Regions from separate parts of the Streptomyces sp. NPDC059828 genome, predicted to be linked through region 3. Evidence: riboswitches for the same ligand, from Rfam matches in the RefSeq annotation. Region 3 holds a riboswitch; each other region holds the start of a gene.
The links. A riboswitch is a leader RNA that binds a small molecule or an ion and turns the genes downstream of it on or off. The one in region 3 is predicted to bind cyclic di-AMP.
Positions count from the first base shown of each region.

Region 1: linked by a shared signal. The riboswitch ahead of ACFV6V_RS02790 (M23 family metallopeptidase) and the one ahead of ACFV6V_RS25095 (C40 family peptidase) in region 3 are both predicted to bind cyclic di-AMP.
Region 2: linked by a shared signal. The riboswitch ahead of ACFV6V_RS28390 (transglycosylase family protein) and the one ahead of ACFV6V_RS25095 (C40 family peptidase) in region 3 are both predicted to bind cyclic di-AMP.

Region 1 covers NZ_JBHWIW010000003.1:105,954-109,259, reverse strand. Annotated here, with positions in the region: gene ACFV6V_RS02795 (GntR family transcriptional regulator) at 1-415, opposite strand, end outside; gene ACFV6V_RS02790 (M23 family metallopeptidase) at 671-1,444, opposite strand; cyclic di-AMP (ydaO/yuaA leader) riboswitch at 1,457-1,625, opposite strand; gene ACFV6V_RS02785 (M16 family metallopeptidase) at 1,898-3,301, opposite strand; gene ACFV6V_RS02780 (M16 family metallopeptidase) at 3,298-3,306, opposite strand, start outside.
Region 2 covers NZ_JBHWIW010000063.1:25,790-29,095, reverse strand. Annotated here, with positions in the region: gene eno (phosphopyruvate hydratase) at 1-1,221, opposite strand, end outside; gene ACFV6V_RS28390 (transglycosylase family protein) at 1,577-2,245, opposite strand; cyclic di-AMP (ydaO/yuaA leader) riboswitch at 2,250-2,464, opposite strand; gene ACFV6V_RS28385 (transglycosylase family protein) at 2,739-3,306, opposite strand, start outside.
Region 3 covers NZ_JBHWIW010000048.1:20,515-23,820, forward strand. Annotated here, with positions in the region: gene ACFV6V_RS25085 (ATP-dependent Clp protease proteolytic subunit) at 1-597, shown strand, start outside; gene ACFV6V_RS25090 (hypothetical protein) at 605-913, shown strand; cyclic di-AMP (ydaO/yuaA leader) riboswitch at 1,228-1,409, shown strand; gene ACFV6V_RS25095 (C40 family peptidase) at 1,413-1,889, shown strand; gene ACFV6V_RS25100 (DUF6328 family protein) at 1,989-2,531, shown strand; gene ACFV6V_RS25105 (8-amino-7-oxononanoate synthase) at 2,536-3,306, opposite strand, start outside.

The sequences.
Region 1 (3,306 bases), on a different contig from region 3:
CGGACGCCTGGGTCAGGGTCTCGTGGAACCAGCCGCCCAGTGACCGCAGATCCTCGCCCTGGCCGCCGCGAGCCCGCTCCCGGCCCAGTCTGACCAGGCCGCGCAGCACCTTCAGATGGGCCTCGGTACGCCGCTGTGCGGCCCGGGCCGCACCGAGTGGCTCCAGCAGCATGCGGGTCTCCAGAAGGTCGGCGGCCTCCTGCCCGGTCGGCTCGGCGACACACGCGCCGGCGTGCCGGCGGGACACCACGAAGCCCTCGGACTCCAGGGTGCGCAGCGCCTCGCGCACAGGGACGCGCGAGACGCCGTAGCGACGGGCCAACTGCTCCTCGGCGAGCCGGCTGCCGGGCTCCAGAACCCCGGACACGATGTCATCGCGGATTGCCGTGCATACCGACCGCGCAGGAATGCGCATACCGAACCTCCGCCTTAATCCGCTGCATCCGCTCAATCCGCGCGAGACCCAGTCGATCAGTCGAGCGACGTCTGTTCGGTGACTCTATGACAATGGGCCGGAATTTCCGATGGCCTGCCCCTGTCCCTGGATATCTTTTGGCCGGAAAATGCCGAAGACTCCGGCCGGTCTCGATGACCGGGCCGGAGCCTTCGTCCTCCGCGCGCCGTGGGACCGCGCGCGGATCGGAGCGTTGTGTGCCGCGTTGCGGGTCGGTCAGACCTTGACGCCGTGGCCGCGCAGATAAGCCACCGGGTCGATGTCCGAGCCGTACTCGGGGCTCGTACGAGCTTCGAAGTGGAGGTGCGGGCCGGTGGTGTTGCCGGTGGAGCCGGACAGTCCGAGCTGCTGGCCCGGTGTGACCCGCTCGCCGACGGAGACGCTGATGGACGAGAGGTGGCCGTACTGGGTGTACGTGCCGTCGTTCATCTTGATCACGACGTTGTTGCCGTACGCGCCACCCCAGCCGGCTTCCACGACGGTGCCGGTGCCGACCGCGACGACCTTGGACCCGGAGGAGGCGTGGAAGTCGATGCCGGTGTGGCTGCCCGAGGACCAGATGGCCCCGCCCGAGTGGTAGTCCGTGCTGACATAGGACCCGGCGACGGGGAGGTTGTACGTCAGCAGGCGCTTGCGCTCGGCCTCACGGGCGGCGCGCTCCTCGGCGTCCCGGGCGGCCTTGACCCGGAGCTCGGCATTGCGCTTCGCGTCGGCTTCGGCCTTGGCCTTGGACGCGGCGAGGTCGGCCTCTTCCTGCTGGATGTCAGCCTGGGCACCGACCTGCTTGGCGAGTGTGTCGCCGGCGATGACCACCTGATTCAGGCCGGTGTCCTCGACGGAGGGGCTCTCCGGCTCGGCGGCGAGGGCGGGTGAGGCGAGGGTTCCGACGACGCCGGTGGTGGCCAGGGCCGCGGCTCCGGCGATGCCCGCACGCTTGCGCGTCAGCCGGCTCGGACCACGATGCTTCCCGGTGGCACGGGTGAACGCCATGAAGTGGCTTGTCCTTTCCTTCCTTCTCGCCTACCGGGTTAGCTGACGGGTTCGGAGCAGGAAGGTCTCCTACGGTCCCCCTCCACGCGGATGCGCGAAGGCGTACCGATTCACCCCACGGGACTTGTGGGTCCCCGGCTCCCCAGGCTTGCGCCCGACGGGGACTCGGCGATAGCTGTCCGTTGCCGCAGGTGCGGCGCATAACAACGGGCGGACAGCGCAGAAGACGCTAAGCCGATCTTCCGCCAATCACCAAACGAACACGGGATTTTGTCGTACATCCCACAGGGCAGACAGGCAGCCTCTCCAACAAAACGGACAAACGGGCAGGTGTAGAGAGCGGCAAACGGGCAAAGAGAAGGGCCCCGTTGGCCATGCGCCAACGGGGCCCTTCCAGGTCCCCACCCTCGGACACCTCCCGGCTCCACGGACCTTCGGCTCACATACCGTCAATCAGCCGGTGACAACAGTCACTTCGCCGATTCCGAGCGCCTTGACCGGCTCCTCGATCTCCGCGGCGTCACCGACGAGGACCGTGACAAGCCTGTCCACCGGGAAGGCACTGACGACCGCGGCGGTCGCCTCGACGGTGCCGGTGGCGGCCAGCCGGGCGTACAGCTGTGCCTGGAAGTCGTCCGGGAGGCCCTGCTCCACCTGGTCGGCCAGGGTGCCCGCGACGGAGGCGGCGGTCTCGTACTTCAGCGGGGCGACACCCACCAGGTTCTGCACAGCCACGTCGCGCTCGGCGTCCGTGAGGCCCTCGGCGGCGAGCGTGCGCAGCACCGTGACGAGATCCTGGAGCGCCGGGCCGGTGTTCGGGGTGTCGACGGAGCCGCTGATGGCGAGCGTGGCCGCCCCGGTGGCACCACCCGGGGCCGCGGGGGCGGCCGAGCGCAGCACCTGGGCGAAGGCCCGCACTCCGTAGGTGTAGCCCTTCTCCTCGCGCAGGACGCGGTCCAGGCGCGAGGTGAGGGTGCCACCCAGGCAGTAGGTGCCGAGGACCTGGGCCGGCCAGACGCTGTCATGGCGGTCCGGCCCGATGCGGCCGATGAGCAGCTGGGTCTGGACCGCGCCCGGACGGTCGACGATCACGACGCGGCCCGTGTCGTCGGCGGTGATCGGCGCCATGACGCGGGGCTCACCCGCGCTGCCGGTCCACGCGCCGATGGTGTCGGCCAGCACCGCGTCCAGGTCGACGTCGGCGAGGTCACCGACGATCACAGCCGTGGCGGTGGCGGGCCGCACATGGGCCTCGTAGAAAGCCCTGACGGCAGCGGAGTCGATGCGTGCCACGGTCTCTTCGCTGCCCTGACGCGGGCGCGACATCCGCGAGGACGCCGGGAAGAGCTGCTTGGCCAGCTCCTTGGCTCCGCGGCGAGCCGGATTCGCCGTCTCGTGCGGGATCTCGTCAAGCCGGTTGCGTACGAGCCGCTCGACCTCACTGTCCGCGAACAGCGGCGCCCGCAGGGCCTCGGCCAGCAGGCCCATGGCCTTCGGCAGCCGGGAGACCGGCACTTCGAGCGAGAGGCGGACGCCGGGGTGGTCGGCGTGTGCGTCGAGGGTCGCGCCGCAGCGCTCCAGCTCGGCGGCGAACTGCTCCGCCGTGTGCTTGTCGGTGCCCTCGGAAAGCGCTCGGGCCATGATCGTGGCGACGCCGTCGAGTCCCTCGGGCTCCGCGTCCAAAGGGGCGTCGAGGAAGATCTCAACGGCCACGACCTGCTGGCCGGGGCGGTGGCAGCGCAGCACCGTCAGCCCGTTGCCGAGTGCGCCGCGCTCGGGCGCGGGGAAGGCCCACGGCCGGGCCTGCCCGGGCTGCGGCTGCGGGTGGAAGTCCATGGTCACGGCAGCCTCGGTCACTGTCC
Region 2 (3,306 bases), on a different contig from region 3:
GATGCGCAGCAGCTGGTTGTACTTGGCGACGCGCTCGGAGCGAGCCGGGGCGCCGGTCTTGATCTGACCGCAGTTGGTGGCGACGGCCAGGTCGGCGATGGTGACGTCCTCGGTCTCACCGGAGCGGTGCGACATCATGCACTTGAAGCCGTTGCGCTGGGCCATCTCGACGGCGTCCAGGGTCTCGGTCAGCGAACCGATCTGGTTGACCTTGACCAGCAGGGCGTTGGCGGTGCCCTCCTCGATGCCGCGGGCGAGCCGCTCCGGGTTGGTGACGAACAGGTCGTCGCCGACCAGCTGCACCTTGGTGCCGAGCTTGTCGGTGATGACCTTCCAGCCCGCCCAGTCGTCCTCGAACAGCGGGTCCTCGATGGACACGAGCGGGTACGCGGAGACGAGCTCCTCGTAGTACTCGGTCATCTCGGCGGCGGAGCGCTCCTTGCCCTCGAAGAGGTACTTGCCGTCCTTGTAGAACTCGGAGGCGGCCACGTCGAGCGCGAGGGCGATGTCCTTGCCGGGCGCGTATCCGGCCTGCTTGACGGCCTCGATGATCAGGTCGAGGGCCTCGCGGTTGGAGTCCAGGTTCGGGGCGAAGCCGCCCTCGTCACCGAGCCCGGTGGACAGACCGCGCTCCTTCAGCACCTTCTTCAGGGTGTGGTAGACCTCGGTGCCCCAGCGCAGCGCCTCGGAGAAGGACTCCGCTCCGATCGGGGCGATCATGAACTCCTGGATGTCCACGTTGGAGTCGGCGTGCGAGCCGCCGTTCAGGATGTTCATCATCGGCACCGGGAGCAGGTGCGCGTTCGGACCGCCCAGGTAGCGGAAGAGCGGCAGGTCGGAGGCCTCGGACGCGGCGTGGGCGACGGCCAGCGAGACGCCCAGGATGGCGTTGGCGCCGAGCGACGCCTTGTTGTCGGTGGCGTCGAGGTCGAACATCGCCTGGTCGATCAGGCGCTGCTCGGTGGCGTCGTACCCGACGAGCTCCGGGCCGATCTGCTCGAGCACGGCGAGGACGGCCTTCTCGACGCCCTTGCCCATGTAGCGGTTCTGGTCTCCGTCACGGAGCTCAATGGCCTCGAACGCACCGGTGGAGGCACCGGAGGGCACAGCAGCACGGCCGGTGCTGCCATCGTCGAGGCCGACCTCGACCTCGACCGTGGGATTGCCTCGGGAGTCCAGGATTTCCCGGGCTACGACGACGTCGATGGACGGCACGAGCATCTCCTTCTGGGATGTGTCGCTAGGAGTGACGCCGCTGCCGCAGCGTCGGTGCAGGGTCGCTTTGGCCTTGCGACATGAGCCTATCCGGACCGGGGGCCCCGGCCTGCCGGTGCCCGGCCCGTGGGACGAAAAAGGGAGGCAAACCAGCAGAAACCCCGGCCCGGGTGCACCTGCCGTGTCCATAGCGCTACGGGGGGAAGGGAGCGTACGGACACGGCGAGGTGCGGTGCGCCGGGCCGGGGTTGCCGGGGGACGGGGATGCCGCGAGGGGTGTCACCTCACGGGTCCCCGGTGGGGGGAGTCCCTGGGCAGGGGCCCCTGAGCGGAAGGAGGCCCCGAGGTTCTGCCGGGTGGGTCAGCGCAGGTGGAGCAGCTGACCGGGGTGGATCACATCGGCGTTGCCGATGATGTCCTTGTTGAGCTCGAACAGCTTCTTCCAGCCGCCCTTGACCTTCTTCGCCTCGGCGATCTTGCTGAGGGTGTCACCAGGCTTGACCTTGTACTCGCCGTCACCCTTCTTGACCGGGGCGGCGGAGCGCTGGGAGCGGGTGGTCGGGGCCTCGGCGCGCTTCGGGGCGGCGGGCTTCGCGGCCGGCTTCTTGGCGGGCTCGGTCTTGGGGGCCTCGGCGGTGCCGCCGTTGTACGGGGTGCTGGACAGGCTCACACCGCAGTTCGGCCACGCGCCCTTGCCCTGGCCGGCCAGGACCTTCTCGGCGATCTGTATCTGCTCGCCCTTACTGGCCTGGTCGGCGGTGGCGGCGAAGGCGGTACCGCCGTAGGCGGCCCAGGTGGAGGCCGAGAACTGGAGGCCGCCGTAGTAGCCGTTGCCGGTGTTGATCGACCAGTTGCCGCCGGACTCGCACTGGGCGACGGCGTCCCACTCGGAGGAGGTCGCCGCGGAGGCGGTCCCCGAGATCATGAGCGGCGCGGCGATGGCGGCACCGGTGACCCCGGCGGCGTAGGCGGCGATACGAGCAGTGCGGGCGTTCGGGCGGCGGCGCTTGCCCTTGCCGGAAAGCAGCATGAAGTGATCCCCTCACCGACGCCTACGAGGTGAGCTGTCGGGTTCGGGCCGATGGGGTGTCCCCCTGTCCGTCGATCGGGTGTCCGACGGAACCGGAAGACGAGTTGCCCGGCCGCGCGGCTTTGCGCGCGGCTTCACCCCAAGCCGTTCCGGGCCCTCATCGGGCCGGCACGGCACTTACCTTGGGTCCCCCGCTCCTGCCTACGGCGCTTGAACGCGACGGCTGTTCCCTTCGACCGACGGCAGGATTCGGCGTGACGGTCGACGGGGCCCGCGTATGGCGAGCGGTCAGACCGTAAACACACGTCTCCCCGATGTTCAAAGGAGGAACATCGGGGAGAAATCGCCCATATCTGACGGAGCCTGATGTCCGTTTTTGCAGGTGAGAGGGTAGATGGCCCCACTTGGCGGCCATCCGGGGTCAGTTGACCGGAAGAGACTCATGTCTCACTTTCACAGAAGCGGACATAAGCTCCCTTACCACCCCCGCCAACTACTCCTGCTCGGGGGCGAGATCGAGACTCTGGCCGGGCAGGATGAGATCGGCGTCGATCCCGACGACCTGGCGGTTCCCCTCGTAGAGCGCGGGCCAGCCGCCGGGCACCTCGTGCGCGTCGGCGATCGTCGAGAGGCTGTCGCCGGGGCGGACGGTGTACTCATCCGATGCACCGGCGGCGTCTCGTGCCGATGCGTCACCTCGTGAGGCATGGCCGCCGTATTCACGCTTATCGTCCGAATTGCCCGCCTCGTCCACCTCGCCTGCCGTGCCCGCCTCATCCGCCTCATCCTCATTGGCAGGAGTGCCGCGATGCTTGCCGGTGCCGCTGCTCTCCCCCTGGGAGGCGTCGGCGGACTCCGAGGTGCCGTCGTCGCCGGTCGGGGGCTCCGCGGACTCCGAGGCGTCCGTGGAAGCGTCGGGTGAGGTCGGCGAGGCAGAGGCCGGTGCCGAGGCCGACGGCTCCGGAGTGACGGCGTCGGCGCCGTCACCGAACGTCGGCGGGTCCGCCTCTTCGCCGGAGTCGCCGGAGTCGCCCAGCGTCTGGTCCTGCGCACCCAGGTCA
Region 3 (3,306 bases):
AGCGAGCGGACCAGTACCGGGGTCCGCACCCTCGACCCCTACGCGAAGCTGCTGGGTGAGCGCATCGTCTTCCTCGGTACGCCCGTCGACGAGACCTCGGCCGGTGATGTGGTCGCCCAACTCCTGTATCTCGAATACGCCGCTCCCGACCAGGACATCCACCTGTACATCAACTCCCCTGGCGGCCCCGTCAGCGCGATGACCTCGATCTACGACACGATGCAGGTGGTGGGGTGCGATGTGGCCACGACCTGCCTCGGGCAGGCCGCTTCCACCGCCGCCGTGCTCCTCGCCGCCGGCACCCCCGGCAAGCGCATGGCGCTGCCCGGCGCCCGGGTCGTGGTCCAGCAGCCCGCGCTGCCCGAGCCCATGCAGGGCCAGCCATCCGATCTGGACATCCAGGCACGGGAGTTGCTGCGGCTGCACGAGCAGATCGCGAAGCTGCTCGTACGCCATACCGGACAGAGCGAGGAGCGCGTCCGCGGTGCTCTCGACCGCGACACGGTCCTCGACTCCGCGTCCGCGAAGGAGTTCGGTCTGATCGATCACGTCATCAGGAACCGCAAGGCATCGGCCGCTTCGCCCGGAACACGGTGAACGGGCCGTGCTGCCGCCCGAACTCCCGCCGCTGCCCGCACTGACGCGCGCCGAAAGCGAGTTCATCGACCGCTATCTCGAAGTCGTCGACCAATTGGGACGGATCAACCCCGCCCGCGGTACGCACACCTACGGAGCCCTGCGCGCCGCACAGGCTTTGGCCGCCCAGGCGGGCGCCCTCCGGGACGCGCTCACGCTGATGCACACGCGTGGCGAGAGCGAACTGCACGCACCCACGCTGGCCCGCGCCTTGCGGGTGCTCGGCGGGGAGCGGCGTACGGCCAGGATCACTGTCCCCCCGGAGCGCACGAGTTGAGGTCGCCCGCCGCGGCACGCACGCGTACGAGTGGGTGTCAGCCAACCGGACCAGTGGCCTCTTCCGCTTACGTGCCGCGCGAGTTGCGTTCCCTGATGGGCCATCCGGTGGATCGCGGCGCGACGTCGCAGGTACGGCGCTTGCCGCGGCGCCACCCCAACTGGGCCGAATGGGGCCCTCCACCTGAACGGATCAGTGGTGACGAGCTTCACAAAACGTCGTTTCGGGTCGGAAATCCGGCAGTTCGTGCGTCAAGATCGCTGGGACGACAAGCCCCCGCCACCACGGCGGGGCGGTCCGGGCGGACGCCGAGTCCTGCCGCCGCGCCGGATGCCTGAGTCGACATGAGTGCTTTCGGCAGGAGTGGAGGACCCAGGCAGTACGGTCCGGCCGCCCTACCCGGCCGGATCTTGGGGTGAAGCCGCTCACGCGGCCGGGCACCTTCGCCAGCCCGAACCCGACAGGTCATCCTTCACAGGCGGCTGACGAAGGGTTGCGCATGACTGCGCATGCATACAGTCCGTCCCTGTTCACGCGGACGGGTGCCGTCTCCGCTGTCACTCTCGCCGCCGTCGGCGGTTCCCTGCTCGTGCCGGGCGCCACCCCCGAGGCCCATGCCGCCTCCGCGTACGCCGCCAAGGCCCTGAACGTGGCCGCGTCCAAGAAGGGCGCACCCTACCGGTACGGCGCCATCGGTCCCAGCCGGTTCGACTGCTCGGGCCTGGTCCTCTACTCGTACCGGAAGGCGGGCCGGAGCCTGCCGCGCACGGCACAGGCCCAGTACAACCGCACGAGCCATGTCCCGGCGTCCGGCCGCCGAAAGGGTGATCTGGTGTTCTTCCACCACGGCGGGCAGGTCTACCACGTCGGGATCTACGCGGGCGGGGGGAAGATCTGGCACTCCCCCAAGTCCGGCTCGGTGGTGAAGCTGAGCAAGATCTGGTCGAAGGGTGTCCGGTACGGTCGCGTGGGGTGACCGGCTGCGGGACCGCGGATTCAGCAGATCATCCCGACAACAGGACACGAACCGCGCAATGTGGGTTACTCGTACCAAATGAGTAACGAGGAATCCCGTATGGCGCGGGATGAGACCGAGACCGAGCGGGCGGACCGCAATTTCGCCGAGCTCCTGCAAGAGCTGCGGGTCATCCAGACCGGCGTCCAGATCCTGTTCGCCTTTCTGCTGACCCTCGCGTTCACGGCCCGGTTCCCCTCACTCGACTCGTTCCAGCGCGGGACCTACGTGACGACGCTGATGCTGTCCGTGGTGGCCGCGGCGCTGTTCACCGCACCTGCCGCGGTGCATCGGGGGCTGTTCCGCAAAGGCGCCAAGAAGGAGATCGTCTCGGTCTCCTCCCGCCTGGCGGGGACGGGGCTCGCCGTCCTCGCCCTGGCGCTGACTTCGGCGGTGCTGCTCGTGGTCGACGTGGTGCACGGTACGCCCGAGGGGATCGTCGCCGCCGCTGTCACGCTTTTCGTCTGCACCATGCTGTGGGGAGCCCTGCCCCTGGGCATGGCGCGGAGGTTCGACCGGCGGGGCCGACAGACGGACCGGGCCGGCCGGGGACCGAACGCGCACTCGGACCCCGGTTCGGACTCGGGTCCCCGCCGGTCCTGAAAGCTCAGCGGCCCGGCGCGGTGCGCAGGATGGTGGTGATCGCCTCGTCGAGCTGCCGGTCCGTGAGGTCGGCGCGTGCGGTCAGCCTGATCCGTGAGATGCCGTCGGGCACGGACGGCGGCCGGAAGCAGCCGACGGCCAGCCCTGCGGCACGGCAGTCGGCGGCCCAGCGTACGGCCGACTCGGGCGAGGGCGCCCGTACGGAGACGACCGCGGCGTCCGGGCGGGCGGCCGTCAGCCCGGCGTCCGTGAGGCGTTCGTGGAGCGTCGCCGCCACCGCGCGAGCACGATCCGCCAATTCCGGCTCACGCCCGATCAGACGCAGACTCGCCAGTGCCGCGCCCACCGCTGCCGGGGCGAGGCCGGTGTCGAAGATGAACGTCCGCGCGGCGTTGACCAGATGGGCGATGACCCGCGCGGGGCCGAGCACCGCGCCACCCTGACTGCCCAGGGACTTGGAGAGAGTCATGGTCGCGACGGCATCGGCCGCGCCCGCGAGCCCGGCCGCGTGTAGCGCGCCCCGGCCCCCGTCGCCCAGCACCCCGAGCCCGTGCGCGTCGTCGACGACCAGCGCGGCGCCATGCGCACGGCAGGCTGCGGCGAGCGCGGCGAGCGGCGCCGCGTCGCCGTCCACCGAGAAGACCGAGTCGGTGACGACGAGCGCCCGCCGCCCTGGGTGCGCGTCGAGGGTCTTGCGTACGGACTCCGGGTCGGCGTGCGGGACGACGGCCGTCTCGGCCCGGGCCAGCCGGCATCCGTCGACGATGGAGGCGTG